3 regions of the Bradyrhizobium sp. USDA 4516 genome follow, and region 2 is predicted to be linked to each of the others. Evidence: predicted binding sites of a transcription regulator. Region 2 holds the regulator's gene; each other region holds the start of a gene.
What was found. Region 2 encodes PhoB, which activates phosphate uptake and scavenging genes when phosphate is short. Its sites were predicted from a motif close to TGTCATNNANCTGTCAT; they were not measured.
Positions count from the first base shown of each region.

Region 1: a site for PhoB is predicted at 7,574-7,590, ahead of ACVI1L_RS31395 (acetoacetate decarboxylase). Genes of this name have one in related genera too.
Region 3: a site for PhoB is predicted at 5,237-5,253, ahead of phnF (phosphonate metabolism transcriptional regulator PhnF). Genes of this name have one in related genera too.

Region 1 covers NZ_JBSRXT010000001.1:6,886,759-6,897,361, reverse strand. Annotated here, with positions in the region: gene ACVI1L_RS31425 (hypothetical protein) at 1-348, opposite strand, end outside; gene ACVI1L_RS31420 (hypothetical protein) at 526-693, shown strand; gene ACVI1L_RS31415 (acetyl-CoA C-acyltransferase) at 1,329-2,525, shown strand; gene ACVI1L_RS31410 (MFS transporter) at 2,767-4,071, shown strand; gene ACVI1L_RS31405 (carbohydrate porin) at 4,099-5,415, opposite strand; gene ACVI1L_RS31400 (transporter) at 5,464-6,483, opposite strand; gene ACVI1L_RS31395 (acetoacetate decarboxylase) at 6,626-7,411, opposite strand; gene ACVI1L_RS31390 (patatin-like phospholipase family protein) at 7,633-8,796, shown strand; gene ACVI1L_RS31385 (acyl-CoA carboxylase subunit beta) at 8,906-10,465, opposite strand; gene ACVI1L_RS31380 (IclR family transcriptional regulator) at 10,395-10,603, opposite strand, start outside.
Region 2 covers NZ_JBSRXT010000001.1:2,128,196-2,138,798, reverse strand. Annotated here, with positions in the region: gene pstA (phosphate ABC transporter permease PstA) at 1-249, shown strand, start outside; gene pstB (phosphate ABC transporter ATP-binding protein PstB) at 246-1,064, shown strand; gene phoU (phosphate signaling complex protein PhoU) at 1,171-1,887, shown strand; gene phoB (phosphate regulon transcriptional regulator PhoB) at 2,033-2,743, shown strand; gene ACVI1L_RS09960 (GcrA family cell cycle regulator) at 3,039-3,551, opposite strand; gene ACVI1L_RS09955 (aspartate aminotransferase family protein) at 4,039-5,247, shown strand; gene argF (ornithine carbamoyltransferase) at 5,247-6,173, shown strand; gene ACVI1L_RS09945 (Hsp33 family molecular chaperone) at 6,395-7,396, shown strand; partial or broken gene ACVI1L_RS09940 (IS110 family RNA-guided transposase) at 7,566-8,593, shown strand; gene apaG (Co2+/Mg2+ efflux protein ApaG) at 8,940-9,338, opposite strand; gene ACVI1L_RS09930 (OpgC domain-containing protein) at 9,626-10,603, shown strand, end outside.
Region 3 covers NZ_JBSRXT010000001.1:820,194-830,796, reverse strand. Annotated here, with positions in the region: gene phnE (phosphonate ABC transporter, permease protein PhnE) at 1-182, shown strand, start outside; gene phnE (phosphonate ABC transporter, permease protein PhnE) at 179-1,027, shown strand; gene ACVI1L_RS03915 (Na/Pi cotransporter family protein) at 1,077-2,783, opposite strand; gene ACVI1L_RS03910 (DUF1269 domain-containing protein) at 3,130-3,630, shown strand; partial or broken gene ACVI1L_RS03905 (patatin-like phospholipase family protein) at 4,196-4,385, shown strand; gene phnF (phosphonate metabolism transcriptional regulator PhnF) at 4,483-5,208, opposite strand; gene phnG (phosphonate C-P lyase system protein PhnG) at 5,337-5,798, shown strand; gene phnH (phosphonate C-P lyase system protein PhnH) at 5,803-6,411, shown strand; gene ACVI1L_RS03885 (carbon-phosphorus lyase complex subunit PhnI) at 6,415-7,518, shown strand; gene ACVI1L_RS03880 (alpha-D-ribose 1-methylphosphonate 5-phosphate C-P-lyase PhnJ) at 7,515-8,399, shown strand; gene phnK (phosphonate C-P lyase system protein PhnK) at 8,392-9,189, shown strand; gene phnL (phosphonate C-P lyase system protein PhnL) at 9,198-9,896, shown strand; gene ACVI1L_RS03865 (alpha-D-ribose 1-methylphosphonate 5-triphosphate diphosphatase) at 9,910-10,603, shown strand, end outside.

The sequences.
Region 1 (10,603 bases), 4.8 Mb from region 2:
CAGGAACCGCAGGAACAGCGACAGGTTCTGGTCGAACATGTAGTCGGTCATTCCGGTGAGCGAGCAGCCGGCGACATGGGCGAGAAAGTCGATCACCCAAAATGTTTGCGGCACAAGGAGTCCGACGGCGCACATCGAAATCAACAGCGCGCTCTCGGTCCAGACCCCGATCAAGGTGAGGATCAGGCAGACATCGCAGAAATACAGAAAGTTGGTCGGCCCGTAGCAGTAGGTGTACACCGGCACCAGGACAGCCATGAAGGCGCTGAAGCCGATCTTGACGGAGAGCGGAATGCGGGCGGACGGCTGCTCGACGGCGATCACGGACATTGCGGTGGGACTTTCCATTGCACAATCCGCCAGCCCTAGCGCCGGATCGGTAAACAGACCCGTATTCCGCAACCTTGAATTGATCGGCGTCCGGGAATTCGGTTAACGCCAACTCAGCGGCGCCGGTACAGTTTTAGCCGCCCGCGCGCGCGATGATCGTACTAGCATGTCTGTTCCGAAGCCGCGGAGGACGACATGAACGCCTTCGAAGTTTTCGCGATCTACCTGGCGCCCTTTGTAATCATCGCGATCGCAATCCGCCTCCTGATGCAGCGCCATGCCGTCGACCTGCCGGACGTGCAGAAACAAGCGGGCTCCGCGCCGAAGCGACGATTTCTGCTCGGCGCCTGGCGGTCGGATTAGGTCAGGTCGCAGACAAGCTCGGATGCGCCGCCGCCCAGCGAAAATTCTCAATCACTGATTTGCCCGACGGCGCAAGCGACGACCAAGCGAGTGTATGGTTTGTCTGTCTCACCCGATCGAGGGACGAATCGCGATCGTCACGAACGGTCGAGATGCGGACACCTATTCGGTGTCGTCCCTGCCTAGTGCGCAATTGCGCACGGGAGCAGGGACCCATAACCGCAGGCCGTCATTGTTGAGCGACGCCCGAACAACGAGTCCCATTCACAATATCCGCTGCGGAGTATGGGTCCTGGCTTTCGCAGAGACGACGCCTGGGAAGCAACCGTGCGCTCTCATTCTCCCCGGCATCATCATGAATCGAGGACCATCCTCGTCGTCCTAGCGAAGGCCAGGACCCATTACCCCGAATGCGAATTGCCTCGCTATGCTGGGGCCGCTACCCTCCAATAACACAAGTCGGTGGTTATTGGTCCTGGCTTTCGCCAGGACGACATTGGTGATGGCGGAACGATCCCATCCCCAACTCATGCGAACACGACATTTTGTCATGAGAGCCGCAGTTGCATTTTTTGCATTGCATCATATGATGACAATAATTCAATCAAATCCCCGGCATTGAAGGGACTCCTGCCATGGCAACCAGCACCGATCCCGTCGTCATTCTCTCCGCCGCCCGCACTCCGCTCGGCCGCTTCATGGGCGAGCTCGCGCCGCTGCCGGCGCACAAGCTCGGCTCGCATGTAATCGGGGCTGCGCTCGAACGCGCAAAACTTGCGCCCGAGCGCATCGACGAGGTGTTCATGGGCAACGTGCTGCCCGCCGGCCAAGGCCAGGCCCCTGCCCGCCAGGCCGCGCGCGGCGCCGGACTGCCGGATGCCACCGGCGCCACCACCGTCAACAAGGTCTGCGGTTCCGGCATGAAGGCGACCATGCTGGCCCACGACATCATCAAGGCCGGCTCGGCCGAGATCGTGCTGTCCGGCGGCATGGAGAGCATGAGCAATGCGCCGTATCTGTTGCAGAAGGCGCGCGGCGGGTATCGCGCCGGCCACGACCGCATCATCGATCACATGATGATGGACGGGCTCGAGGACGCCTATGAGACCGGCCGCTCGATGGGCGATTTCGGCGAGGCGACCGCGGAGGCCTATCAGTTCACCCGCGCCGACCAGGACGCGTTCGCGATGGAGACGCTGAGCCGTGCCCGCAAGGCGGTCGAGGGCGGCGCCTTCAAGGCCGAGATCGCGCCGATCACGCTCGCCGAGAAGGCCGGCCCGCGCATCGTTGCCAATGACGAGCCCCCGCTGAAGGTCGATCCGGCAAAAATCCCCGGCCTGAAGCCGGCGTTCCGCGCGGGCGGCACCATCACGCCGGCCGCCTCCTCCGCCAATGCCGACGGCGCCGCAGCGCTGATCCTCAGCCGCCGCTCGCTCGCCGATCGCGATGGACTGCCTGTGCTGGCCGAGATCAAGGGCCACGCCACCCACAGCCAGGAGCCACAGTGGTTCACGACAGCGCCGATCCCGGCGATCAGAAAACTGCTCGACAAGGTCGGCTGGAGCGTCGGCGATGTCGACCTGTTCGAGATCAACGAGGCGTTTGCGGTGGTCGCGATGGCGGCGCAGCGCGATCTCGGCATTCCCAGGGACAGGCTGAACATCAACGGCGGCGCCTGCGCGCTCGGCCATCCGATCGGCGCCACCGGCGCGCGGCTGATCGTGACGCTGCTGCACGCGCTGGAGGCGCAGAACCTGAAGCGCGGCGTTGCCGCGCTGTGCATCGGCGGCGGCGAAGCCACCGCGATCGCCGTCGAGCGGGTCGCGCACTGATCCGGTATGCCGTCATTGCGAGCGAAGCGAAGCAATCCATCTCTTTTCACAAACCGAACGATGGATTGCTTCGTCGCTTCGCTCCTCGCAATGACAGTTAGTTATGAAAGGCGTCCGTGAGGCAGTACGACGGCCTGGCGCCTGAGTCCGAAAACGAGGGAACTATGGCATTTTAGCCATGGCTCCCCTGTGCTATATTGCGCATCACGCAAAGCTTTCACCGCAATCGATCCGGAACACAATGATCTCGAACTGGCTTGCTTCCGCCCTCGCCCGCCGCAACATCCACTACGGCTGGGTGATGGTGGCCGTGACTTTCCTTGCCGCCCTGATCTCCGCCGGCACCGTCGGTGCGCCCGGCGTGTTCATCGTGCCCCTGCAGAAGGAGTTCGGCTGGTCCACCGCCGAGATTTCCTCCGCGCTGTCAATCCGCTTCATCCTGTTCGGGCTGATGGCGCCGTTCGCCGCCGCGCTGATGAACCGCTACGGCCTGCGCAACGTGACGCTGGCGGCGCAGCTGATCGTGGTCTCCGGTCTATTGGCCTCGCTCGCCATGACCCAGGTCTGGCAGCTCATCCTGCTGTGGGGTGTCGTGATCGGAATTGGCACCGGGATGACCGCGCTGGTTCTCGGCGCGACCATCGCTGCGCGCTGGTTCGTGGCGCGGCGCGGCCTCGTGGTCGGGATCCTCACCGCAAGCGTCGCGACGGGACAGCTCGCCTTCCTGCCCCTCCTCGCGACACTGACCGAGCGCTACGGCTGGCGCGTCGCGCTTGGGCTGGTCTGCGTCATGCTCGGCGTCGCCGCCTTTGCCGTGCTGATGGTGATGCGCGACCGGCCGAGCGACGTCGGCCTGCGTCCGTTCGGCGACGAGGGCACCGCGCCGCTTCCCGCGCCGCCGCCGGCCAATGCGCCGATCGTGGCCGCCGCGCTCGGCACGCTGCGCGATTCCGCGAAATCCTCGGTGTTCTGGATCCTGTTCGCGACCTTCTTCGTCTGCGGCGCTTCCACGAACGGCCTGGTCCAGGTTCACCTGATCCCGATGTGCCTCGACTACGGTATCCCGCAGGTGCAGGCGGCAAGCCTGCTCGCCGCGATGGGGATCTTCGATTTCTTCGGCACCATCGTCTCGGGCTGGCTGTCGGACCGCTACGACAACCGCTATCTGCTGTTCTGGTATTACGGCCTGCGCGGCCTGTCGCTGCTGTTCCTGCCGTTCTCCGACTTCACGTTCTACGGGCTGTCGCTGTTCGCGATGTTCTATGGCCTCGACTGGATCGCGACGGTGCCGCCGACCGTGCGCCTCACCGCGCAGCGCTTCGGCGCCGAGCGTGCCAACCTGGTGTTCGGCTGGATCTTCGCCGGCCATCAGCTCGGCGCTGGCGCCGCCGCGTTCGGCGCCGGACTGTCGCGCACGATCTATCAGAGCTACCTGCCGGCGTTCTTCATTGCCGGCGCGCTGTGCATCTTTGCCGCGCTGATCGCTCTGGCGATCGCGCGGCCGCAGCCGAAATCGGTGGCGGAGCCGAAGCCGGTCGCGGCCTGAGGCCGCTTCCCGCGCGACGTGCGCCGGTCAGTACGACAGAATGGTGCGCATCCCGAACACCACGCTGTCCTTGATCCGATGCTTTTGCGTCGGATCGTTGGGATCGACGGCGCCGCCGCCGGGATGGGCGATGTATTGAAACATCGGCTGCATGGTGAAATTCGGGTTCACCACGTGCTGGTAGGTGATCTCGAGAATCGCCTCGTAGTCGCGGATCGGATACGGCGTGCCCGTGAAGATCTGGGTGTCGCGGTCGAGCGCACGCGCGGCGTCCGAAATCCTGGCATAGATCGCGGCGATGCCGAACCGATCGTCCGGATATGTCTCGCTGAAGCCGGTGAACAGGAAGCCGCCGTCGACATAGGTGCTGATCAGATTGCGGTCCGATGGGCTGACCGAGGCGCGCATGAAGAACGCCACGCCCTTGTCAGCGTCCGGCCTGGCGCGCGCAAGCAGCTGCTCGTAGACCATGAAGATGCCGTTGTCCCGCCGCAGCCATCGCGTGTCGCCGGAGCTGTCGGGATCAGCGAGCGACAGCCCGTCGGCCGAGAAGCGCTGGTCAGCAAACGAGCCCATGTGATACCAGGCGCCGCCGGTGATGGTCGCCGGCAGCCTGCTCTCGCCGATCTCGAACTTGTATTTGAGCTGGCCGATCCACCATGGCGGATCGTTGACCCGGAAATTCAGCCCGTGGGCGTTCAAGATCTGTGGATCGTCGACCCCCTGCGGCGGCGAAGCCGAGCCGTCGAACAGTGCCAGATAGGCGGTGATGCGGTCGGACAGATTGGCCTTGAACCGGATGCCGGGCACCGCAAGTGGCGGCGACGGTCCGCCGGCCGGCAGGATGGTGCCGACAATGCCGGGCCAGCCCAGCGCCGAATTGATGAAGATGTCGTCGTACTGGCTGTCAATGAACTCGACGTCCGAGCCCTGCTGGCCGACGCGAACCGAGAGTTTGCCGCCGAGCAGCTTCTGCTCGATCCAGAATTCATAGAGCCGCGTCGCCGGCAGCGACTCGACACCGGACACCAGGAACAGGTTGCCGACATAGCTCCGCGAAAGCCCGTCGCCGTGAATCTGGTACATGTTGGCGTGGAAGGTCGCGCCGGTCCAGCCCATCGCCTTCTCGAGGTCGATGGTGGTGCCGAGATCGAGACGGCCGGTATAGGCCGCGCCGTTGCTGACGCCGCCGGAGACGTTAGCAAAACCCTCCCCGATATAGGTCAGGCTGAACTGGTAGCCGGCCTCCTCGAGCGCAGCCCGCGTATCCGCAATCCGGTCGGCGACGGGCTTGTCTTCCGCATGCGCCGGCGAGCCGAGCGCGAGGGCCGCGGCCACCAACATCGCGCGGGAAAGAACTCTGCACATCGGGAATGCCGCGGTGCACTCGCGCTATTTGACGATGCCGAGCCGCCGCATCAGCAGATAAGCCAGCAGCGCCGACCCGATCAGAAGGCCGGCCGCAACCAGGAACCCGCTGTCGACGTCGGTCAACGGCAATCCCTTGGTGTTCATGCCGAAGATGCCGGTGACGAGCGTCGGCGGCAGCAGCATCATGGTGACGACGGACAAGGCATGGAGGTGCTTGTTGCTCTCCTCCTCGAGCTTGAAGCGCAGCTCCTCCTCGAGCAGGCGGCTGCGCTCGTGGAGTTCGACGATATCGTGGTCGAGACCGTCGAGCCGCTGCGCGAGCTTGCCGGCCTGCAGCCGCAGCGCCGGGCTGAGATTGTCGGTGTTCTTCTGCTCGAGCCGGTGAAACAGCACGCGCAGGCCGGCGAGCTGGCGATGCAGTCGCACACAGGTGCGGCGCATCCGGCTCAGATTCTTGCGCAGCTCCGATCCGGTATCCTCGGCGAGCACCCGCTCCTCGATCGCATCGATATCGGTGCCGATCTTGTCCGCCATGCGGTCCATGGTATCGGCGATCTCGTCGACGATCTTCTCCAGCAGCGCCGCGACGCTGCCGACGCGATGGCCACCCTCGAGCACGCGGCGCGTCGCATCGGCGGAGCACAGCGCCTGATGGCGGCCGCTGACCAGGAGGCGTTCGGTCATCGCAAAGCGGAGAAAGCCGGTCTCCCGGGTCGCGGCGTCGATATCCCGCACCAGATCGGAAAACACGCCGTAGACGCAATTGTCGACGACGTGGATCTGCTGGAAATTGTCATTCGACAGCAAGAGGTCCCGCGCCAGCTGCGGGATGTGCATGTTGGCGAGCCATGCCCGGGTGCGGACGTCGGTCAGGTTGAAGTGCAGCCACAGCCTTCCGTCATGGCTCGGCTCGATCGGCGCATCGATCGGAAGCGCCTCGGCACGGCCGTCGTGATACAGGCGGAACGCCCAGACCAGACCGGGGACCGCCTCGCGGGTCAGCAGCGACCCGACCGGAGCGGGAGGTGGATCAGCCAGCATGGCCCGCCCCCAAGGCAATCGATAACGCAACCGCGCGAAATGACATGTTCAAGGCCTCGCCCACGCGCAACGCTGAGCAAGCGCGTCCCTTCGACGGAACATAGGAGGACGCGCCTGTTACAGTTTTATGTCAGCGACCGCCCTACTCCGCCGCAAGACCGGTCGGCGCCGCCGCCTCCGCGGCCTCCTTGTTGTAGTCATGCACGACGCGGCCGAACGGCAGCGTCAGATCGGCGAGGAAGTGGTGCGCGCCGACGACACGCTTGACCGGGAAATCGGCGACCGGTGCATTGACATGCGGCACCAAATGCAGCCGGCCCGGTCCGATCCAGGAGCCCTTGACGACGATGTCGGTCAGGTTGATCGCGACCAGCTGGCAGACCTCGAGATGCCCGTCGACGCCGGGGATCATCTTCAGATTAACTTGCGTCTTCGACAGCGTGGCGCGGGTGACGTCGCCATTGCCCGCCATGCTCTCGTGCTTGTAGCCCATCGTGCCCATCGCAACGAGCTGGCCGGCATATTCCAGCGTGCCGGTCAGCGTGTCCTTGACGATCTCGAGCTTGGGATGAGCGTACTTCTTTGGAAAGCCCCAGATCTCGCGGCCGGCCGCGATCGGCGGATCGTCGTCGAGGTACATCTGGCAGACGAAGTTGACCTCTTCGCCATGCAGGCGCGCAGGGATCACGAGGCCGGACTCGGTGTAGCTGCCGAAGCCGGAGCTGTCGGGCATCTTGATCCATTCGTAATGCACGAACGCCTGCTCGATCGGCTCCAGCGGCTCGGGCAGGCCGGCGCGGATCAACTCCGGATCGGTCTCATAGGTCATGACGAGGAATTCGCGATCGATGAAGCGATACGGACCGGCGGGATAGCTCGGGCCGGCGGCCGGCATCGACGGAAGCTTGAGCAGATATTCCCTGCGCATCGCAATAACCCCCTGTTTGAAAAGTTTGCCCGAAAGCTAGCGGCCGAGATTGACAGCGATGTGAGGAATTTCCGTCAGGCGCATGACCTGCGTTTCGTGGTGGAGCCCAATGCTAACCATGCAGGCGGGCATGCCGGATGCGCCGTGCGCGGGCGCCGCAATTGTCATCACGGCGTCATCGGCGCGCTGAATTCTCGCCGCGAATTTTTGGAGTGTCTGATATGGACGCGCGAACCCCGCATTTCGACAACATCGATCACGCGACGCCGGGCTGGCGTCCGGAAGGCTGCGATCGCGTGGCCCTGGTCCTGCAGGGCGGCGGCGCACTCGGCGCCTATCAGGCTGGCGTCTATCAGGCGCTGCATGAATCCAACATCGAGCCCGACTGGGTCTGCGGCGTCTCGATCGGCGCGATCAACTCGGCGATCATCGCCGGCAATCCGCCCGAAAAGCGGCTGGAGCGGCTGCACACATTCTGGGATCGCATCACCAGCCGCAAGATCTGGCACTACACCCCGGACGGCGACGTCTTCCGCAAGGCGCGCAATTTCACCAGCTCATGGCTGACGACCACGCTCGGACAACCCGGCTTCTTCACCCCGCACCAGGCCAATCCGTGGTTCAGCCCGGCCGGCGCGCGCACCGCCACCAGCTACTACGACACCACGCCGCTGCGCGAGTCCTTGCTCGAGCTGGTTGATTTCGACCGCATCAATTCCAAGAAGACACGCTTCGCGGTCGGCGCAGTGAACGTGCTGTCCGGCAACTTCATCTATTTCGACAATGCCCATGACGAGATCATTCCCGAGCACATCATGGCGAGCGGCGCGCTGCCGCCGGCGCTGCCGATGGTGAAGGTCGGCACCGATCATTTCTGGGACGGCGGCATCGTGTCCAACACGCCGCTGCAGCATCTGCTCGACCAGGAAGACAACATGAATTCGCTGGTGTTCCAGGTCGACCTGTTCTCGGCGCGCGGCGCGCTGCCGCGGGACATCCAGGACGTGATGGCCCGGCACAAGGACATCATGTATTCGTCGCGTACCCGCTACAACACCGACGTCTATCGCAAGACCTACAATCTGCGCACCGCCCTGCACAATGCGCTGGGAAAAATCCCCGACGATCAGCTCTCGGACGGGGAGCGCCAGCTCAAGAAGGCAAACGCCCGGTTGCCGGGCATCACGCTGTTGCAGCTGATCTATCAGCAGAAGGCCTATGAGGGCGACGCCAAGGACCACGAATTTTCCGGCACCTCGATGCGCGAGCACTGGGTGAGCGGGCACGAGGACACCAAGCGCTCGCTGAAGCGGCGCGAATGGATCAAGATGCCCGAGAACGGCATGGGCATCGTGATCCACGACGTGCATCGGGAGGCGGAGTAAATAAGGCCGTCATTGCCGGGCTTGACCCGGCAATCCATCCCGCTTCGGATGACTCATTCGATGGATGCGCGGGTCAAGCCCGCGCATGACGCGTTGAGTCTGAGGGCCCTTACGGCCGCGTCGACATGTTGCTCGGCGGACCAGCCTTGCGGATCGGTTCGGCGAGGCGCGCGAACTCGCAGAGCAGCGAGCGCGTCTTGCGCGGATCGATCACCTCCTCGACCCAGAACTTCTCGGCCGAGCGGAATGGCGAGCGCAGCTTGTTGAGGCGATCCTCGATCTCGCGCAGTTTGGCGGCGGGATCGGCGGCCGCATCGATCTCGGCGCGATAGGCCGCCTCGATACCGCCTTCGAGCGGCAGCGAGCCCCAATAGGCCGACGGCCACGCATAGCGCATCGAGAAGCGGTTGGCCGGCTGATGCACCACGCCGGCGACGCCGAAGGCGTTGCGGATGATGATGGTGCACCACGGCACCGTGCTCTGGTTGACCGCCGCCATCGCCCGCACGCCGTGGCGGATGGTCGCCGTCTTCTCCGCCTCGAGCCCGATCATGAAGCCCGGGCAGTCCATCAGATAGACCACCGGCAGATGGAAGGTCTCGGCGAAGTCGACCCAGCGCACTACCTTCTGGCAGGCGTCCGCGGTCCACGAGCCGCCATAGTGGAACGGATCGCTGGCGAGCAGCAGCACCGCCCTGCCCTCGATCCGTGCCAATCCGGTGATGATCGGGCGGCCGAAATTGGTGCCGACCTCAAAGAACGAGCCCTTGTCCACGACGGCATCGATGATCGGCCGCATCTTGTAGACCTGCCGGCGGTTGCGCGGCACGGCGGTGAGCAGCGATTCCTCTGCACGTTCCGGATCGTCGGTGCAGGGAATGGTCGGCGGCAGGTCGTAGACCGACGACGGCAGATAGGACAGGAAACGCCGCGCATAGTCGAACGCCTCCTCTTCGGTCTCGACGGCCTGATCGATCGCGCCGGCGCGGGTCTGGATGTCGGCGCCGCCGAGCTCTTGCTTGGTCAGATCCTGACCGAGGCGCTTCACCACCGGCGGGCCGGCGACGAACATCGCGGAGCTCTTGGTCATGACCGAGTAGTGCGTGGCGGCAAGCCGCGCGGCACCGAGGCCCGCGACGGAGCCGAGCCCGAGACCGACCACCGGCACGCGGGCCAAATTGGCGGTCGTGTACCAGTACCAGCGCGTGCCGCCGACGCCGCCGGGCAGATTGGCGGCGCCCCTGGTCTCGATCGTCTTCACCGAGCCGCCGCCGCCGGAGCCCTCGATCACGCGAACGATCGGCAGGCGAAAGTCGTGCGCCATCTCCTCCGCCATCAACGGCTTGGCGGAAATCGATGCATCCGCCGAGCCGCCGCGCACGGTGAAGTCGTCGCCGACCACGACGACGGTGCGGCCGTCGACCCTGGCGCGGCCGAACACGCAGTTCGCCGGCGTCAGGTGCTTGAGCTCGTTGCTCTCGTCATATTCGGCGATGCCGGAGATGGCACCGACCTCGTGAAAGCTGCTCTGGTCGACGAGCTTGTCGATGCGCTCACGAACCGTGAGCCGGCCCTGGTCGCGTTGCCGCTTGACCTTGTCAACGCCTCCCATCTCCCGCGCGAACGCTTCGCGGCGGGCGAGGTCGTCGAGTTCCGGCTTCCAGTTCATTCACTGCTCCCGTCTTGAGGATTTTGTTGTTGTTATGGGCGGTCACCGGAAGCGACTTGCGCTCGATCCGATTGCTGAAGATGTCGCCGTCGGCGCCTTCGAGCAGGCTGCCGAGCGCGGCCGCGAGCTCGACCATTT
Region 2 (10,603 bases):
CTGCTGGCGACCGCCCGCGTCGCCGGCGAGACCGCGCCGCTGCTGTTCACCGCGCTGTCGAACCAGTTCTTCAGCCTGGATCTGACCAAGACGATGGCCAACCTGCCAGTGACCATCAACAACTTCGTGCAGAGCCCCTACGCCTACTGGAAAGAGCTGGCGTGGAGCGGCGCGCTGCTCATCACATTCACCGTGCTCGCGTTGAATATCGGCGCGCGTATCCTTGGTGCCGAAAGGGCCGCAAAATGACCGAGCTTTCCGTCTCCACGACTGCCGCAGGCCACATTCCCCAGGTTCCGCTGCCGGAAGCGCCGCCGAAAGTCACGGTGCGCAACCTCAACTTCTATTACGGCGAGCACCACGCGCTGAAGAACATCAACCTGACGCTCGGCACCAACCGCGTCACGGCGTTCATCGGCCCGTCCGGCTGCGGCAAGTCGACCCTGCTGCGCATTTTCAACCGGATGTACGACCTGTATCCGGGTCAGCGCGCGGTCGGCCAGCTGATGCTGGACCAGACCAACATTCTCGACCCCAAGCTCGACCTCAACTTGCTGCGCGCGCGGGTCGGCATGGTGTTCCAGAAGCCGACGCCGTTCCCGATGACGATCTACGAGAACATCGCCTTCGGCATCCGCCTCTATGAGAAGATCTCGAAGTCCGAGATGGACGACCGGGTCGAGAAGGCGCTGCGCGGCGGCGCGCTGTGGAACGAGGTCAAGGACAAGCTGAACGCCTCCGGCCTGTCGCTCTCCGGCGGCCAGCAGCAGCGCCTGTGCATCGCGCGCACCGTGGCGGTGCGCCCCGAGGTGATCCTGTTCGACGAGCCGTGCTCGGCGCTCGACCCGATCTCGACCGCCAAGGTCGAGGAGCTGATCCAGGAACTCTCCGAGGACTACACGATCGCGATCGTCACCCACAACATGCAGCAGGCGGCGCGCGTCTCCGACAAGACCGCCTTCATGTATCTCGGCGAGCTGATCGAGTTCGACGACACCAACAAGATCTTCACCTCACCGAGCGATCGGCGCACCCAGGACTACATCACCGGCCGGTTCGGTTGACCGGCGCATGATCCGGAAAAGTGGAAACCGGTTTTCCGATCAGGTCATGCTAAAATTCAGGACACGAAACCATGATCCCCGGGATCATGGTTGAGGGAGACAAGCGATGGCTTCTGAACATACCGCCAAGGCATTCGACAGCGACCTGCAGGAGTTGACCCGCCTGGTCGCCGAGATGGGCGGCCTGGTCGAACGAATGATTACCGAGTCGGTCGACGCGCTGATCCGTCGCGACGTCGCGCTCGGCAAGCGCGTGGTCGCCGCCGACATCGAGATCGACAATCTACAGCGCAACATCGAAGAGCGCGCGGTGCTGACGATCGCGCGCCGCCAGCCGATGGCGATCGACCTGCGTGAGATCGTCAGCGCGATGCGCGTCGCCACCGATCTCGAGCGGATCGGCGACCTCGCCAAGAACATGGGCAAGCGCGTCGCGGCGCTGGAGAGCGATTTCCAGCCGCTGAAGTTGATCCGCGGCCTCGAGCACATGACCGACCTCGTGCTGTCGCAGGTCAAGTCGGTGCTCGACGCCTATGCCGCGCACGACCTGCCGGCGGCGATGAACGTCTGGAAGGGCGACGAGGAGGTCGATGCGATCTGCACCTCGCTGTTCCGCGAACTGCTCACCTACATGATGGAAGATCCGCGCAACATCTCGTTCTGCATCCATCTGATGTTCTGCGCCAAGAACATCGAGCGGATCGGCGATCACGCCACCAATATCGCCGAGACCGTGTTCTACATGATCGAGGGCCAGCAGATCACCGACAAGCGCCCGAAGGGCGACATGACCACTTTTGCCACCACGGTGCCGGGCAACTGAGGCATGATCGGCAAGCACGGAACCGGCAAGAGCGAAACTGGACGATCCTCGCGACAAATCGTTTCCGCGGGGACTATGCTCAAGGAAGTAAGCGTTTCGGTTTGCGTCCGGGCAACGGATCACCACAGAGAAAGAACTTAAACCGATGAGCGCACGCATTCTGGTAGTCGAAGACGAGGAAGCGCTGACGACGCTATTGCGCTACAATCTCGATGCGGAAGGCTACGATGTCGAGACGGTGGGGCGCGGCGACGATGCGGATACAAGGCTGAAGGAGCGCGTTCCCGACCTCGTGGTGCTGGACTGGATGCTGCCGGGCCTGTCCGGCATCGAACTGTGCCGCCGCCTGCGGGCGCGGCCCGAGACCAAGCAGCTTCCGATCATTATGCTGACCGCGCGCGGCGAGGAAAGCGAGCGCGTGCGCGGGCTTGCCACCGGCGCCGACGATTACATCGTCAAGCCGTTCTCGGTGCCGGAGCTGCTGGCGCGGGTGAAGGGCCTCTTGCGCCGCGCCAGCCCGGAGCGGCTTGCGACCGTGCTGACCTACGGCGACATCGAGCTCGACCGCGAGAAGCGCCGCGTGGCGCGCTCGGGCCGTCCGATCGATCTCGGGCCGACCGAGTATCGCCTGCTCGAATTCTTCCTCGAGCATCCCGGCCGCGTGTTCAGCCGCGAGCAATTGCTCGACAGCGTCTGGGGCCGCGACATCTACATCGATGAGCGCACCGTCGACGTGCATATCGGCCGCCTGCGCAAGCTGCTCAATCCGGGCCGCGAGCAGGATCCGATCCGCACTGTGCGCGGCGCCGGCTACGCGCTCGACGACCGCTTTGCCAAGGCCGAGCCGCAGCCGTAACGGCCATGCGGCATTCATAAACCGCAACACGGCGTCGTCCCGGCGAAAGCCGGGACCCATACGCCGCGGCCAGCGCAATCGGCACGCGGCCAGACGGCTTTCTAACAACACCCATTCGTGGTTATGGGTCCCGGCCTGCGCCGGGACGAGGCCGGTGATGTAGCGGTAGCCCGGATGGAGCCGACGGGTCGCGCGAACGAGCGCCCCGTTGGCTCCATCCGGGCTGCGTCACACAAAAAAATCCCCGCTTTCGCGGGGATTTGTCTTTGAGGTCTTCCGTCGTTTTCCCGAGTGCTCACTTGATCTGCGGTTTCGCCGACGGCCGGCGGCGATCGGCGGCGGGCTGGTAGGCGACGCGCGAGTGATGCGCGCAATAGGGCAGGCCGCCGAGCGCTTTGCCGCCGCAGAAGAAGAATTCCGGGCTCGAGGGATCGCCGACCGGCCAGTGACAGGTGGCCTCGTTGAGCTCGAGCAGCGACAGCCGCTGGCTCATCGGCACCACATTGTCGTAGGAGATCGGATCGGGCTCCATCTCGGCCTCGAAGGCGTGCGCCAGCGCGGTGTTGCCGCGCGAGACCGGGCGCGCCACCCGCATCATGTGCTGGGCGGGGCGGGCCTTGCGCTGCCGCGGCGCGGCCGTGGAGGGTGCCTTGGCGCGGCCGGAGAGGCCGAGCCGATGCACTTTGCCGATCACGGCGTTTCGCGTCACATTGCCAAGTTCCGCCGCGATCTGGCTGGCCGACAGGCCGGACTCCCAGAGCTTCTTCAGCTGCTCGACGCGATCGTCGGACCAGGTCAATACAGTCATCGCATTCTTCCCTTCGCGTAGCGCCGGCCAATCATTGGAGCGGCGCTGCGAGCCAATCTGGACAAATATCCCTGCGGCCAGAATCCCTTAGCCCTCGCCGGGCACGGTGTTGCGCCCGAACGTTTACGCGAGACACAAAGGCTACTTAGAGGGTCCAGTACCGCCGCACGAGATGTCGTACCCGACAGGCCAAACGCTACAATATGGCGTGACTCTGGCGCAAGAGTCCGCGGTCGTGCGTCCACATGTTCCCACACAGTTAAGCATCGCGATGAGGCTTTTCCACCGCACCGGAATGCTCCGGATTGCGCTCGTTTCGCATTGCAGGAAGGCCACTTCGTGGCGATTGACACTTACCGACCGCAGCATAGAATGCCCGCCACGTGCCGCCCGCAAAGGCGGCCGTTTTGTTTTCCGAAGCTGGCCGTTGCTGCGCTGGCGTCAAGGCGCGCGGCAATTGTCGGCTTAAAAACCGTCAGTGATCGTCATGACCAACGCTGCCACGTCGCATCTGCTCCCCGTCTTCGCCAGGGTCGATCTCGGTTTCGAGCGCGGTGAGGGCGCCTGGCTGATCGCAACCAACGGCGACCGCTATCTCGATTTCACCTCGGGCGTCGCGGTCAACGCGCTCGGGCACGCGCATCCGCATCTCGTCAAGGCGCTGCAGGAACAGGCGACCAAGCTCTGGCACATGTCGAACCTGTTCAAGAGCCCGGACGGCGAGGTGCTTGCCGCGCGGCTGTGCGAGCAGAGCTTTGCCGACTTCGTGTTCTTCTGCAATTCCGGCGCGGAAGCGATGGAGGGCGTGATCAAGCTGGTCCGCCACTATCACTTCTCCAAGGGCCATGGCGAGCGCTACCGCATCATCACCTTCGAGGGCGCCTTCCACGGCCGCACGCTGGGCACGCTGGCGGCGACCGGCTCGGCGAAATATCTCGAGGGCTTCGGCCCGCCGATGGACGGCTTCGACCAGGTGCCGCATGGCGACATCGACGCGGTGAAGAAGGCGATCGGTCCGCACACCGCCGGCATCCTGATCGAGCCGGTGCAGGGCGAGGGCGGCGTGCGCTCGGCGCCACAGGCGTTCTTCAAGGCACTGCGCGCGCTGTGCGACGAGCACGGCCTGCTGCTCGCCTTCGACGAGGTGCAGACCGGCATGGGCCGAACCGGCGAGCTGTTCGCCTACAAGCGCACCGGCGTCACGCCGGACGTGATGTCGCTGGCCAAGGCGCTCGGGGGCGGTTTCCCGATCGGCGCGGTGCTGGCGACCGCGCAGGCCGCGGCCGGCATGGCGCCCGGCTCGCACGGCTCGACCTTCGGCGGCAATCCGCTCGCGGTCGCCGCCGCCAATGCCGTGCTCGACGTCATGCTGAAACCCGGCTTCTTCGAGCATGTGCAGAAGATGTCGCTGCTGCTCAAGCAGAAGCTCGCCTCCGTCGTCGACCGCTATCCCGGCGTGCTGTCGGAGGTACGCGGCGAGGGGCTGTTGATCGGCGTCAAGGCCGTGGTGCCGTCGGGCGACCTGATCGCAGCGCTGCGCAGCGAGAAGCTGCTCACCGTCGGCGCAGGCGACAATGTGGTGCGGTTCCTGGCGCCGCTGATCGTGACCGAGTCCGAGATCGACCAGTCGATCACCGCGCTCGAGCGCGCCTGCGCGACATTGTCGGTGGCGCAGCCGAAGAAGGCGGCTGGATAATGAGCAAGCCGGTCCGTCACTTCCTCGATATCAACGAGCTGCCGCTCGGCGAACTGCGCAACATGCTGTCCGCCGGAGCCGCCATGAAGGCGAAGCTGAAGGCGCATGAGAAGGGCAGTAAGCCGCTCGAAGGCAAGACGCTGGCGATGATCTTCGAGCGCCCGTCGACCCGCACAAGGGTGTCGTTCGACGTGGGCATGCGCCAGCTCGGCGGTGAATCCATCATGCTGACCGGCGCCGAGATGCAGCTCGGCCGCGGCGAGACCATCGCCGACACCGCGCGCGTGCTGTCGCGCTATGTCGATGCGATCATGATCCGCATCCTCAACCATGACGCGCTGCTCGAGCTCGCGGCTCACGCCACCGTTCCCGTCATCAACGGCCTGACCCGGCGTTCGCATCCCTGCCAGGTGATGGCCGACCTCATGACCTATGAGGAAAACCGCGGCTCGATCGAGGGCAAGACCGTGGCCTGGACCGGCGACGACAACAACGTGCTGGCCTCCTGGGCGCATGCCGCCGAGCGGTTCAAGTTCCAGCTCAATGTTGCGACCCCGCCGGAGCTGTCGCCGAAGAAGCCGATGCGCGACTGGATCAAGGCGACCGGCGCGCCGATCATGCTCGGCACCGATCCGGAAGCCGCCGTGCGCGGCGCCGACTGCGTCGTCACCGACACCTGGGTGTCGATGGGCGACAAGGAGGGCGAGCACCGCCACAACGTGCTGCGGCCCTATCAGGTCAATGCCAAGCTGATGTCGCTCGCCAAGCCGGACGCACTGTTCATGCACTGCCTGCCCGCGCATCGCGGCGAGGAGGTCACCGACGAGGTGATCGACGGGCCGCAATCCGTGGTGTTCGACGAGGCGGAAAACCGCCTGCATGCGCAGAAGGGCATTCTGGCCTGGTGTTTCGACGCGGTCGCGTAGTCGGAGATCAGTAAGCGTTGTCGTTCCGGGCAAGCGAAGCGCGACCCCGGACCCATAACCATCGCTGTCAATTGTTGCGAAGGCTGGGGCACCAGCTTGATGCAAGCAACTCACATCGGTGGTTATGGGTCCCTGCTTTCGCATGTTTTCGCAGGGACGACGGAAACATCCGCGTTAGTGAACCCCTTTATTTCATGGTCCGAGACCCCAGATAGAGCGCCATGGTTTCACAATCCCCCGACATCAAAAATACGCCCGAGGCGCCGGTTCGCGCGCCCTCAGCGGTTCCGGTCGACGATGCCGTGCTGGCATTCGAGGTCGGCGCGCTGGACCTGCGCGGCCGGCTGACCCGGCTCGGCCCCGCGCTCGACGAGATCCTGCACAAGCACGATTATCCGCCCGCGGTCGGCAAGCTGCTCGGCGAGGCGATCGTGCTGACCACGCTGCTCGGCTCGTCGGTCAAGTTCGAGGGCCGCTTCATCCTGCAGACCCGGACCGAAGGTCCGGTCTCGCTCCTGATCGTGGATTTCCAGGCGCCCGACCGGCTGCGCGCCTATGCGCGCTACGACGCATCGCGCCTCAAGAATGGCCAGAGCTCGGGCGAGCTGCTCGGCAAGGGCCACCTTGCGATGACCATCGATCAGGGCTCCAACACCAGCCGCTACCAGGGACTGGTCGCGCTCGACGGCGGCGGCCTGGAAGAGGCGGCCCACGAATATTTCCTGCGCTCGGAGCAGATTCCGACGCGGGTGCGGCTTGCGGTCGGCGAGGAGATGCGCGGCGGCGAGGGCGGCAAGCTGCACTGGCGTGCCGGCGGCATCCTGCTGCAATTCCTGCCCAAGGCGCCCGAGCGCGCCAAGCAGGCCGATCTGCATCCCGGCGATGCGCCGGAAGGCACGGCCACGCATAGCGTGCCGGACGATGACGCCTGGGTCGAGGGCCAGTCGCTGATCTCGACCGTCGAGGACGTCGAGCTGATCGATCCCGATCTGTCCGGTGAGCGGCTGCTCTATCGCCTGTTCCACGAACGTGGCGTGCGTGTCTTCAACCCGCAAACGCTGCGCGCGCAGTGCTCCTGCTCGCGCGACGCGGTGTCGTCGATGCTGAAGAGCTTTGCGCCGAACGACCGCGCCGAGATGGTCAAGGACGGCAAGGTCGTCGTGACCTGCGAGTTCTGCTCGTCGGTGTATGAATTCACGCCGCAGGAAGCCGGCGTGGAGTAGACGCGTTCGTCATCTTAGATGGGGTAACGGGCCGGCCGCCCGCTCGCTACGGCGCAATTTGGAAGCGCGCTCGCGAGCGGCCTGTTGGTTGGAAGGCGGTCGTCCCTCAAACTGATGGTGTTCCAACGGAGTCGGGCAAGCCCGCTCCAAGCATCATTAAGGGACGACCATGTACCACTATGCAGGAATTGACGTGTCTTTGGAATGCTCGAGCGTTTGCTTGTCGATGGGACAGGCAAGATTTTGCGCGAGACGAAGGTTGCGAGCGAGCCGGCGGCGCTGATCGCCTGGTTCCGGTCGCTGGGTCTGGTACTGGAACGGATCGGGCTGGAGGCAGGCCCCTTGTCGCAATGGCTGTATGCGGGTCTGCGAGACGCAGGGCTTGCGGTCGAGCTGCTGGAAACGCGGCACGTTCGCGAAGCCTTCAAGTCGATGCCGGTGAAGACGGACCGCAACGATGCCCGCCGGATCGCGCAGTTGATGCGGCTCGGCTGGTTCCGGCCGGTGCACTGCAAGTCGGTCGCGGCGCAGGAGACCCGCGCCATCCTGACGGCGCGCAAGCTGCTGCAATCCAAGCTTCGCGATGTCGAGAACAGCCTGCGCGGCATACTTCGCGGTTTTGGCCTGAAGGTCGGTGCGACCACCGAGCGCACGTTCGCCGGGCGCATCCGCGAGCTCGTGACCGGCCATCCCGGACTGGAGTTGGTCGCGGCGGCGCTGCTCCAAGCCCATGCGGTGCTGCTGCGGGAGTTCAAGAGCCTGGACAAGCACACCCAGAAGCTCGCCAGGACGCATCCATCCGCCAAGCTCCTGATGACAACGCCGTCCGTTGGTCCGATCGTGGCGCTCACCTATGCCGCGGCGATCGACGACCCGAAGCGCTTCCGCTCCTCGAAGGCCACGGGAGCCCACTTTGGGCTCACCCCGAAGAAGTACCAGTCCGGTGAGACCGACTACACCGGCCGCATCAGCAAGATCGGGGATGCCTCCGTGCGCGAGGCGCTCTACCAGGCAGCTCACGTCATGCTGACCAAGCCGGTCAAGAATTGCTCGGCATTGAAGAGCTGGGCGATGCGGATCGCCCGGCGCGCAGGCATGCGCAAGGCCAAGGTAGCGCTGGCTCGCAAGCTCGCCGTGATCCTGCATCGCATGCTCGCCGACACCAAACCGTTCAACCCGATGACCAAGGCCATCTAGCCAGGAGCAGCAATCGGTTCCGGGCGGGCCACGACACCAGGCTCTCCCCGAGCGAAGTCCCTCCGCTGGGACGATGGATCCGGTCAGGCCGCCATCCGGGAAGTGGCTCACGACCACGCAATCCGTAGATTGGCCGGCCGGCTCCTCAATGCACCCCATCAGGCGACGGCCTTCGCGCCGATCCCGTACAGAAGCAAGTGCCCGGCGAGTGGATGACGCGAAAAGGGATTGACTAACCAAGGCCCGTTACAGAAGCCCGGATGAAGCGCAGCGAAATCCGGGGCCGCTCCAACCGCGGATGCACCTGCCCCGGATTGCGCTTCGCTCCATCCGGGCTACGCAGGCGTCAGTTCAGCACCCTTTTGCCGCCCGGGCTCGGGCTGTCCAGCGAAAATGTCGGCACGTCGATGTCGAAGCGCTCGCCGGCTTCGGTGACCATCTGATAGCTGCCGGTCATGAATCCGGAGGCGGTCGGCAGCGGCACGCCGCTGGTGTATTCGAAGCGTTCGCCGGGCGCGAGCACCGGCTGCTCGCCGACCACGCCCTCGCCGCGCACCTCCTGGCGGCGGCCGGTGGCGTCGGTGATGATCCAGTGCCGCGTCCGCAGCTGCACCGTATCCGGGCCCGAATTGACGATCACGATCTTGTACGACCAGAAATATTCGCGCCGGTCGACCGACGAGCGCTCCGGCATGAAGTTCGGCTCGACGGTAACTTCGATCTGGCGGGTAACGGCGCGGTACATGCGGCTCAATCCGATGGTCCTGGCGCATGGTCCGTTTTCGACCGGATCATGCTCAAACAGGGCGCTATCATAGCCAATTGAACCGCCGGAACCAATCGCCTGCCAGGCCGCGAAAGGGCGGGCTTGGAAAGCCGGATTTGGGGCGGCCCGTTCATCGCGGTTTCAACATAGTTCCGCTCTAAAGCGCGGCCGCATGCCGCCGCACTCCGTGCTTTGTCGGCAACTCGCGGACCGATATTATCTTTTCAGCACGGCGTGCGGGGCGTCCGCGGCCGACACGGTGTTTGATGAGCTCGATTGCCGATCCCATAGCCGGTTCGCCGGTGGCTGACGTCAACGCCGAAGTAAAGGCAGAGGCCGAGGCGAAGGTTGCTGCGCCCGCGATCACGCTGCCGGCGACCGGCGAGCGCGAGCTCCGCCTCGATCTGTTCCGCGGGCTCGCGCTGTGGCTGATCTTCATCGATCATCTGCCGACCAATCTTCTGACCTGGCTGACGATCCGCAATTACGGCTTCTCCGACGCCACCGAGATCTTCATCTTCATCTCCGGCTACACCGCGGCCTTCGTCTACGGCCGCGCGATGCTGGAGGGCGGCTTCGTGATCGCGACCGCGCGCATCCTGCGCCGGGTCTGGCAGATCTACGTCGCGCACGTCTTCCTGTTCACGATCTTCCTCGCCGAGATCTCCTATGTCGCGACCTCGTTCGAGAACCCGCTCTACAGCGAGGAAATGGGGATCATGGACTTCCTCAAGCAGCCCGACGTCACCATCGTCCAGGCGCTGCTGCTGCGCTTCCGTCCCGTCAACATGGACGTGCTGCCGCTCTATATCGTGCTGATGCTGTTCCTGCCGCTGATCCTGTGGCTGATGAAGTGGAAGCCCGACGTCACGCTCGGTCTCTCGGTCGTGCTCTACGCGCTGACCTGGCAGTTCGACCTTTATCTCTCGGCCTATCCGAACGGCTTCTGGGCGTTCAATCCGTTCGCCTGGCAATTGCTGTTCGTGTTCGGCGCCTGGTGCGCGCTCGGCGGGGCGCGGCGGATGTCGCGGATCCTGTCGTCGAACATCACGATGTGGATCTGCATCGTCTATCTGGTCGCGGCGTTCTTCGTGACCCTGACCTGGTACGTGCCGCAGCTCGGCCACATCATGCCGAAGGTGATCGAGCAGTGGATGTATCCGATCAACAAGACCGACCTGGACGTGTTGCGATTCGCGCACTTCCTGGCGCTCGCCGCGCTCACCGTGCGCTTCCTGCCCAAG
Region 3 (10,603 bases), 1.3 Mb from region 2:
CGTCGGTGATGGGCTTCGTCGGCGCCGGCGGCATCGGCCAGGAGCTGGTGGTCGCGATCCGCAAGTTCTACTATTCCGACGTCAGCGCCATCCTCATCACCATCATCGTCACGGTCTTCATCATCGACATCTCGACCGGCTGGCTGCGCGGCCGGCTGTTCGGCAAGGAGACCCGTCGATGAGCCAGATGCCGAGGCCGGACACCACGGAACTGCGCGCGAAGTACCCCGACGTCTTCGAACGTCCCGCATCGGCACGGTTGGCGATGCCGGCCATGATCGCGGCGGCGCTCGCGATCTTCGTGTTCGGACTGGTCGATCTCGATTTCTCGCCGTCCAGGCTGATCGCGGGCCTCGGCCAGCTCGGCTGGATCACGATGCTGATGCTCCCGCCGAATCCGGGCTCGTCGTTCCCGCTCTACATGCAGGCGCTCGGCGAGACGCTGTCGATCGCGGTGCTCGGCACCACGCTTGCCGCGCTGCTGGCGCTGCCGGTCAGCCTGCTGGCGGCGCGCAACATCATCCCCTCGAACCTGATCCGCTTTCCGGTGCGCCGCTTCCTCGATTCGATCCGCGGCGTCGATACGCTGATCTGGGCGCTGGTCTGGATCAACGTCGTCGGCCTCGGCCCGTTCGCGGGCGTGCTCGCGATCATGGTGTCGGACTTCGGTGCGTTCGGAAAGCTGTTCTCGGAGGCGATCGAGGCCGCGGATCGCAAGCAGGTCGAGGGCATCCGCGCGTCCGGCGGCAACGCGCTGCACGAGATCCGCTTCGGCCTGCTGCCGCAGGTGCTGCCCGTGATCGCCGGGCAGGTGCTCTACTTCATCGAGTCGAATACCCGTTCGGCCACCATCATCGGCATCGTCGGCGCCGGCGGCATTGGGTTGCAGCTCGCCGAGCAGATCCGTGTGCTGGAATGGCAGAAGGTATCGTTCCTGATCCTGATGATCCTGATCGCGGTTGCCGCGATCGACTTCATCTCGAGCAAGCTGCGCTTTGCGATCATCGGCCAGCGCGCCGTGGTGTAGGACCCTGCCTCGCCCTGCTCTTGCGGGGGGCCTCGAGTTTTGTACCGCACTATGCGCTGCGATCGTGAAGATGCGCGACGGAGCGCCAGGCGTGATGCGTGAGCGTTTCAAGGCGCCGTACGGTATCGACGCGAGCGATTGCGTCGTCCGCGATCGTCGTTCCATTCGCCACTGAGTCGAGCGTGGCCTTGCGGTGGTCTCTCCGCACTTCGCCGAGTGCTTTCGCGCAGTGTTCCAGATGCGCAAGGGCCTGCTCGGTCGATGTCCTGGCTGTGGCGAGTGCCTTTTCTGGGTGGAGCGACCGCGTCGGCGCAGTTCTCGGCTTGATCTTTCTGGCGGAATCGGAAGCGTCGGGCACGACGGCGACTTCAGCGGCGAGCGATGCCGCGCTACGCATGGCCTCCACGCAGAGTTCCACCGCGCGCATGTCCTGGGAGCCGCTGGGGAGCCGACCGAGTTCGATTTCCTCGCCGAAGGTTTCGGCCAGGCGAGACGCGTGGTCAAGTGCATGTACCGTGCTGGCGAGCCGCCGCTGCTCATTCTGCGATTCAGGAGGTCCACTTACTTCTGATATGAACTCCTGCGCCTGGCGCAGGGCAGAGGCAGCTTCCCCCGCTGGCACTGTGTTCTGTCTCGCCGGGACGGGGGCGTCCTGACTCGCTGTTGACAGTGCTGTCGCCAATGATCCGCACATCGCTTCAAGCGCGCGCGCGACCGTGCGTCGCACTGCCTCGACGGTTGCGATCGGGGTCGCGAGCGCTGCCGGATCCAGGCACCTGGTCAGCGGTGAGCCTCGTTCGGGCAGGATGCGCTCGACGAACCGGGTAAAGCCATTGATCACAGGCAGCAGCACCAGGACGCCGATGACGTTGTAGGCGGTGTGATAAGCTGCAAGCAGCGTTACACCACCAATGCTGTCTGAGGCGCGGACCAGAAGGGGAATGGTCACGGGGAAGAGCACCAGCGCAATAGCCGCCGCAATCAGCTTGAACAGGATGTACGCCAAGGCCAATCGCTTGGCGGTGCTGCTCGCGCCGATTGCCGCCATGGCGGAACTGGTCGCCGTTCCGATGTTCTGCCCAATGATCAGTGCGCATGCCTGGTCTAGGCCGATGGCTCCCGCATAGTGTGCCGAGAGCGTCACCGCGATAGCCGCGGTCGACGATTGCATCACGGCGGTCATCACCAGTCCGACGACGGCCAGCGCCAGCACCCCGTACAAGCCGGCCCACCAGGTGGCGCCGAGAACGGCCGGCAAGTCCGCCGGGTGCAACCGTTCGGCTAGTCCTCCCATGCCCTGCTGCAGGGTCGTCAGCGCGAACAGCACCAGCGCGAACCCCGCAAGGGCTGCTCCCGCTGCGGATACACGGCCACCGCCCAACAGCTTGATCAATGCGCCGACAAAAATCATCGGGAGCGCCGCGGCCGTGAGGGAGACGCGAACGCCGATCAGCGCAACGAGCCAGCCGGTTCCCGTGGTTCCGACGTTCGCACCGAACACGAGGGCCAGCCCTTGTGGAAAGGTCAGCACGCCCGCGCTTACCAGACCGATGGTGGTCATCGTCGTGGCGCTGGACGATTGCACGATCAAGGTCACGATGGCGCCCCACAGCGCACCGGATAGCGGGGTTGCTGCTGCCTTGCTCAGGACTGTCCGCAATTTGGATCCGGCGAGTCCCTTGAGGCCGGCGGTCATGACGCTCATGCCAAGCAGGAAAAAACCAACTCCACCGAGGATCGAAATCGCCGTCGACATGCGTGCTCTCTTCGCAGTGCACCGACAATTGAACCAATCAACCTAAAGCAGCGGCGCCCTGAAGTCAGCAGGAGACGAGGATTCGCCATCCGGCGGATCAAGCGACGGCTTTTTGGTCGCACGGGTCGAACTCAGAAGGGCGCGGCACACAGGCTTGCGGCGAGTCCTTGTTCAAGACACATGCGACAATGTCGCTTACTCAATTGCACCGAGCGCTAAAAACATCTCGGGATTGTGAAGCTGCGTGCATGATTGCGCGGCAAGAGACTTTCGGGTCTGTGCTAAGTTTCGGCCGTGCATCACGCGCGGAATAGGGGCAGCACTTCGAGCCATCAGGGAGTGTTCAATGTCAGATCTCGTTGCGATCGTGTACCCATCCGAAGTCAAAGCAGAGGAAGTTCGGCAAAAAATACTCAAGCTTCAGAGCGAGTACCTGATCACGATCAGCGATGCCGTGATCGCAGTCAAAACCGGGGACGCTGTAAAGCTCAATCAGCTCGTGAACACCACCATGACCGGCGCCGCCAGTGGCAGCTTCTGGGGACTGCTCTTGGGGATGGTATTCCTGAATCCCCTTCTCGGCGTGGCGCTCGGAGCCGGCGCAGGCGCTTTGAGCGGTGCGCTGACCGATTTCGGGATCAGAGACCAGTTCATGAAGGATCTCGCGTCGAAGGTGAAATCGGGAGATGCCGTTCTGTTCCTGCTGATCAAGTCCATGACCTCAGACAAGGTTCTCAATGCGATCAAGGATGCGGGAGGGATCGTCCTGACGACCTCGCTCGATGAAAAGAAGGAGCAGCACCTTCGCGACGCGCTCGCAGCCGCAACTCAGGCCAAGGCTGCCTAGTCGCCGATCTTGTGGCGGCCTAATACGCTGCGGACTTGCGTGGGGATCAGTGCGCAACAGCATCGGTCCTTGGGCGGATCGCCAGCGATGAGGTTGGCTGCGGCGTTCGGCTCCGCGGTCGCTTCCCTTCCGCGCAGCCAGGAGCCGGGAGAAAATCATGCGCAAATTGTTTCTATGGGGCCTAGCACTTGGGATTGCTTCGGTGGCGATCACGGCGACCAGCGGTCGTTCGCAGGCCGGCCTCATTGCGCCGCTGGGTCTGCGCCAGGCCGCCGACGAGCTTCGTCTCGCGGAAACTGTCCAATTCACCTGGAGGGGCCACCGCTACTGTTGGTACAGCAGGGGATGGCGCGGCGGCGGTTGGTATCGGTGTGGTTTTGGTTCAAGGCGCGGCATGGGTTGGGGTGGTCCGGCGGGATGGCACGGATGGCGCCGGCCAGGCCACCGCCCGGTCACTCGGCCTCCGAGACCTGGGCGGCCAGGAATCCAGCGTCCGCAACCACTCCCGCAACCGCTTCCCGGCAGGAGCTGATGGCTGCTTTGTCTATCGTTCGCCGGCCGCGACGTGGCCGCACGCCAGTCGGAGCCCCGCCATGTCCTTGAAGGAGCCGCAAACACGCGCGGGCCAAGTGCGCGATACCGTGCTGGTCGATCTCGCGCTGGAGGGCAGTGGATCGTACCGCGCTTTTACCTGGGGGGTGCTCGATCGGCTCATGGATGAGCCGTGGTTGCGCAGCGAGGCAATATCGGGCACCTGACGACGACCAACGTTCATACTGGCCGTGGGCGTGTGTAACAAGACATCGGGCCTTGCAGGGCTCGACCGTTTAGTTCGGATTACAAAGGGGATTGTCAGCCGTTCTCGACCAGAAACTCCACGCGCTCGGCGGCGAAGCGCGAGCGCTTGGTCACCAGCGGCTGGTCCAGCATGTCGACGTCGGTGGCGTCGACCACCAGCACCGGCCGTCCCAGCGGCAGGTCGAGTCGCGCGGCGTCGGTCGCATCGACGATCGCCGCGGTGATCCGGGTTGAGGCGCGGTGGTAGTCCTTGACGCCGTAATGCCCGAGCAGCTTCGTCATCGAGCGGACGTTGGCGAACACGCTGCCGGCATCGGGAAACCGCTCGGCCGACAGCCAGGTGGTGGAGACGCAGATCGGCGTCCGGTCGGCGAGCCGCACCGCTTCGATCCGGATCAGCGGCGCACCGATCTTCAGGCCGAGCTCGCGCGCAAGCTCGCGATTGGCGGTGTCGCTGCTCGCATCGATCAGCTGGCCGCGCGGCTCGTGACCGCCGGCGCCGACGATCTCGGAGAACCGCGTGCGTGAGCGCAAGGGATAGGCGAGGCGCTGGGCTTCGACATAGGTGCCGCTGCCGCGCTCCGCGCGCACCAGGCCGCGCTCGGCCAATGCGGCGAGTGCCCGCCGCACGGTGTGCCGGTTGACCCGGTACGTCTCGGCGATCTCCATCTCGCCGGGCAGCTTTTCGCCGGCGGCGAAGCGGCCGTCAGCGATGCCGCGCTCGATGCCGTCGGCGACCTGCCGCCACAAGGCGACGCCGGAACTTTCCTGCATGCTCATGGCGCGGTGATACCAGAAATCTTTGGTTTGTCACGAAACAGTCATGGCGCTCCGCTATCAAGTTGTCTAGTATCATAGACAACTTGATGCAAGCAAGGTTGCCCAAAGGTTTGCCCATGAGTTCGACCATGAGTTCGACCGGACCAAACAGCAAACAGGCCCAGCGCAAGGCCGCGATGACGGTGCTGGCGCACGCCGCCGCTACGGACATCGCAGGCAGGCTGGCCGCGATCGCGGTGCCCGCGCATGAGAACCTGCGCCAGCCGGAAAACGGCCTTGTGATGCTGCGCGGGCGGATCGGCGGCGACGGTGCGCCATTCAATCTCGGCGAGGCGACGGTGTCGCGCGCGGCGGTGCGGCTTGCGACCGGCGAGGTCGGCTTCGGCTACACGCTCGGCCGCGACGCGCGGAAGGCGCAGATGATCGCGCTGTGCGACGCCATGGTGCAGTCGGCGGAGTTGTCCGGCGAGGTGGAGGCCAAGGTGATCGCGCCGCTGCGCGTCGCCATGAACGCCGAACGCGGCCGCAAGGCAGCGGAAACCGCGGCGACGCGGGTCGATTTCTACACGATGGTGCGCGGTGAGGGATGATGCAATGACGACGATTGCCGAAATGCCCGCGGGCTTTGCCGACAAGGTGCTGTCGGCGCAGTCGACTTTCCGTTCCGTGATGGATGCGATGGCGCGCCCGGGCAGCGTGCAGCGCGTTGCCGCTGATGTCGGAACACCGGCCGGCATGATGCGCGGCTCGGCCGCGATCGCGCTGACGCTGTTCGATCACGACACGCCGATCTGGCTCGACGCCGCGATGTCGGCGACGCCTGACGTCGCCCGCTGGCTGAAGTTCCATGCCAGCGCGCCGGTGGTGGCCGATTCCTCGATCGCGAGCTTCGCTTTGATCGGCGATGCCGCGAGCCTGCCGGCGCTCGATTGCTTCGCATTCGGCAGCAGCGAATATCCTGACCGGTCGACCACGCTGATCCTGCAGGTCGACAGCCTGTCGCAGGGGCCGGCCTTCGAGCTGAAAGGGCCCGGTATCGACGGGAGCGCCGTGCTGCAGGCGATGCTCAAGCCGCGCGACCTGTTCCAGCGGCTTGCGATCAACGAAGCCCTGTTCCCGCGCGGCATCGATGTCGTGCTGGTCCATGACGATGCCATTGTGGCGATCCCGCGCACCACGCGGCTGATCGCAAGCGGAGTGTGAGCGATGTATGTAGCCGTCAAGGGAGGCGAGCGCGCCATCGAGAACGCCCATCGTCTGCTCGCGCATGAGCGGCGCGGCGACCGCGAGGTGCCCGAGGTGACGCTGGCACAGATTTCCGAGCAACTCGCGCTCGGCGTCGATCGCGTGATGACCGAAGGTTCGCTCTACGACCGCGAGCTCGCGGCGCTCGCGATCAAGCAGGCGCGCGGCGACATGATCGAGGCGATCTTCCTGGTCCGCGCCTTCCGTGCCACGCTGCCGCGCTTTGGCGCCACCGAGCCGGTCAACACCGGCGAGATGCAGGTGCGGCGGCGGATCTCCTCGACCTTCAAGGACGTTCCGGGCGGCCAGATCCTGGGGCCGACTTTCGACTACACCCATCGCCTGCTCGATCCGCAGCTCGCGGAAGGCTTTGTGCCGGAGCAGCCGGCGACCGCGGAGGCCTCGCAGGCCGCCACGCCGCGGGTGACCGACATTCTCGGCCGTGACGGTCTGATCGAATCCTCGCCGCAGGCAGATTGCGACACGCCGGTCGGCGACCTCACGCGCGAGCCGTTGAGCTTTCCGGCCGACCGCGATTTGCGGCTGCAGAACCTGGCGCGCGGCGATGAGGGCTTCCTGCTCGCGCTCGGCTACTCGACGCAGCGCGGCTACGGTCGCAATCACCCGTTCGCCGGCGAGATCCGCTTCGGCGAGGTCGAGGTCGAGTTCTTCGCCGAGGACGCGGGCTTTGCCGTGCCGCTCGGCTCGATCGAATTGACCGAGTGCCAGATGGTCAACCAGTTCAAGGGCTCGACGACCGAGGCGCCGTGCTTCACCCGCGGCTATGGCCTCGCCTTCGGGCAGAGCGAACGCAAGACCATGTCGATGGCGCTGGTCGATCGCGCGCTGCGTGCGCGCGAGCTCGGCGAGGAGGCGGCGGCGCCGGCGCAGGACGAGGAGTTCGTGATGTCGCACTCCGACAATGTCCAGTCGACCGGCTTTGTCGAGCATCTCAAGCTGCCGCACTATGTCGACTTCCAGTCCGAGCTCGGCCTGTTGCGCAAGCTGCGGCAGGAGTTCGCGGAAGCCAACGAGGCCGTGGAAATGCAGGAGGCCGCGGAATGAACGCGCCGACGTACAATTTCGCCTATCTCGACGAGCAGACCAAGCGGATGATCCGCCGCGCGATCCTCAAGGCGATCGCGATCCCCGGCTATCAGGTGCCGTTTGCGAGCCGCGAGATGCCGATGCCCTATGGCTGGGGCACCGGCGGCGTGCAGGTGACCGCCGCGATCCTCGGTCCCGACGACGTGCTGAAGGTGATCGACCAGGGCTCGGACGATACCACCAACGCGATCTCGATCCGCAAATTCTTCGGCAAGACCGCGGGTGTCGCGACCACGACCTCGACCACGGACGCGACCGTGATCCAGACCCGGCACCGCATTCCCGAGGCGTCGCTGCATGCCCGACAGGTGCTGGTCTATCAGGTGCCGATCCCCGAGCCGCTGCGCTTCCTCGAGCCGCGCGAGACCGAGACGCGGCGCATGCACGCGCTCGCCGAATACGGGCTGATGCACGTCAAGCTCTACGAGGACATCGCGCGCTTCGGCCATATCGCGACCGCCTACGCCTATCCGGTGAAGGTGAACGCACGCTACGTGATGGACCCGTCGCCGACGCCGAAATTCGACAATCCGAAGATGGACAATTGCGCGGCGCTGCAACTGTTCGGCGCCGGCCGCGAGAAGCGCATCTACGCGATCCCGCCCTACACCACCGTGATGTCGCTGGACTTCGAGGATCACCCGTTCACGCGCTACCGCTTCAACGCGCCCTGCGCGCTGTGCGGCGCCGACAATTCCTATCTCGACGAGATCATCACCGACGACAAGGGCGGGCGGATGTTCGTCTGCTCCGACACGGACTTCTGCGAGCAGCGCCAGGCCGCCGGCCATCACGGCACCGAGAGCGCAGCGCCGCACAAGGAGAAGGCGCATGTCTGAGCTCTCGAGCCTCGACAACGACGAGCCGTTGCTGGTGGCCGAGGGGCTTGCCAAGAATTACGGCCGGCTTACCGCCTGCCGCGACGTCTCGTTCGCGCTCTATCCCGGCGAGGTGCTGGCGATCGTCGGCGAGTCCGGCTCGGGCAAGTCGACGCTGCTGCAGCTGCTCTCGGCGCAGCTCGCGCCGAGCGCGGGCCGGGTGTGCTACCGGATGCGCGACGGCGTGCTGCGCGATCTCGCTGAACTCGGCGAGGCCGAGCGGCGCTTCCTGTTCCGCACCGACTGGGGCTTCGTGCACCAGGACCCGGCGCAGGGGCTGCGCATGGGCGTCTCGGCCGGCGCCAATGTCGGCGAGCGGCTGATGGCGGTCGGCTGGAATCATTACGGCCGCATCCGTGACACCGCGTCGACCTGGCTGGAGCGGGTCGAGATCGATACCGGCCGCATCGACGATGCGCCGAAGACCTATTCCGGCGGCATGCGGCAGCGGCTGCAGATCGCCCGCAACCTCGTCACCGAGCCGCGGCTGGTGTTCATGGACGAGCCGACCGGCGGCCTCGACGTCTCGGTGCAGGCCCGCCTGCTCGACCTGATGCGCAACCTCGTCAGCGAGCTCGGGCTCGCCGCGATCGTCGTGACCCACGATCTCGCCGTGGCGCGGTTGCTTTCGCATCGCGTGATGGTGATGAAGGGCGGCCGCGTCATCGAGACCGGCCTCACCGACCAGGTGCTCGACGATCCGCGTGAGCCCTATACGCAGCTGCTCGTTTCCTCGATTCTTCCGCCATGAGCGTGCCAATGACCGCGATGATCGAACTTGCCAACGCCGAGAAGACCTTCACCATGCATCTGCAGGGCGGCGTCGAACTGCCCGTGGTGCGCGGCGTCTCGTTCCACGCCGATCCGGGTGAGTGCGTGGTGCTGTCGGGCCCGTCGGGCGCCGGCAAATCCTCCATCCTGAAGATGATCTTCGGCAACTATCGCTGCGACAGCGGCCGGATCGGCATCCGCCATCACGGCATGGTTGTCGACCTTGCCACCGCCGAGCCGCGCCAGGTGCTGAGCATCCGCCGCTCGACCATCGGCTATGTCAGCCAGTTCCTGCGCGCTGTGCCGCGGGTGGCGACGATCGACGTCGTCGCCGAGCCTTTGATCGTCAACGGCGTGGCGCGCGAGGAGGCCCGCGCGCGCGCCGGCCAGCTGCTGCGCCGGCTCAACATTCCGGAGCGGCTGTGGACCTTGCCGCCCTCCACCTTCTCCGGCGGCGAGCAGCAGCGCGTCAACATCGCGCGCGGCTTCATCTCGGACCTGCCGATCCTGCTGCTGGACGAGCCGACCGCTTCGCTCGATGCGGCGAATCGCGCCGTGGTGGTCGAGCTGATCGCGGAGAAGAAAACCAAGGGCGTCGCGATGGTCGCCATTGTCCATGACGACGAAATCCGTCATCTGATTGCCGACCGCATCGTCGATGTGACCTCGTTCGCGGCTGCTGCCTGAAGGACCGTTTGAAATGACCGCCAAGCAAGACACTATCATCGGCAACGCCCGGCTGGTCCTCGCCGATCGCGTGATCGAGCAGGGCTGGGTCGCGATTGCTGATGGCAAGATCGCCGAGTTCGACGAGGGCAGGGCGCCCGAGGCCGCCGAGGATGCCGGCGGCGATCTCCTGATGCCCGGGCTGATCGAGCTGCACACCGACCATCTCGAGATGCACTATGTGCCGCGGCCGAAGGTGTTCTGGAATCCGGTCGCGGCCGTGATCTCCTATGACGGGCAGCTCGCGACCTCAGGCATCACCACGGTGCTGGATTCGCTGCGGGTCTGGCGCGAGGACGGCGCCGAGGATGTCGACGGCCGCGCCGGCGTGCTGGCGGCGGCGATCGCGGCGGCGCGCGAGGAGAATCTGCTGCGCGCCGATCACTTCCTACATCTGCGCTGCGAGGTCCCGATGCCGGACGTGGTCGCCGAGGCCAAGGAGCTGATCGACCGGCCGGACGTGCGGCTGATGTCGCTGATGGACCACACGCCGGGCCAGCGCCAGTTCCGCGACGAGGTCAAGCTGCGCGACTACTATCGCGGCAAGGGCGGCGGTATGACCGACGCCCAGCTCGACGTGCTGTTCGCACGGCGCTTCGCCTATCAGAAGGAATATGCGGTGGCGAACACCCGCGCGATCGTCGCGCTGGCGCATGAATACCGGATCC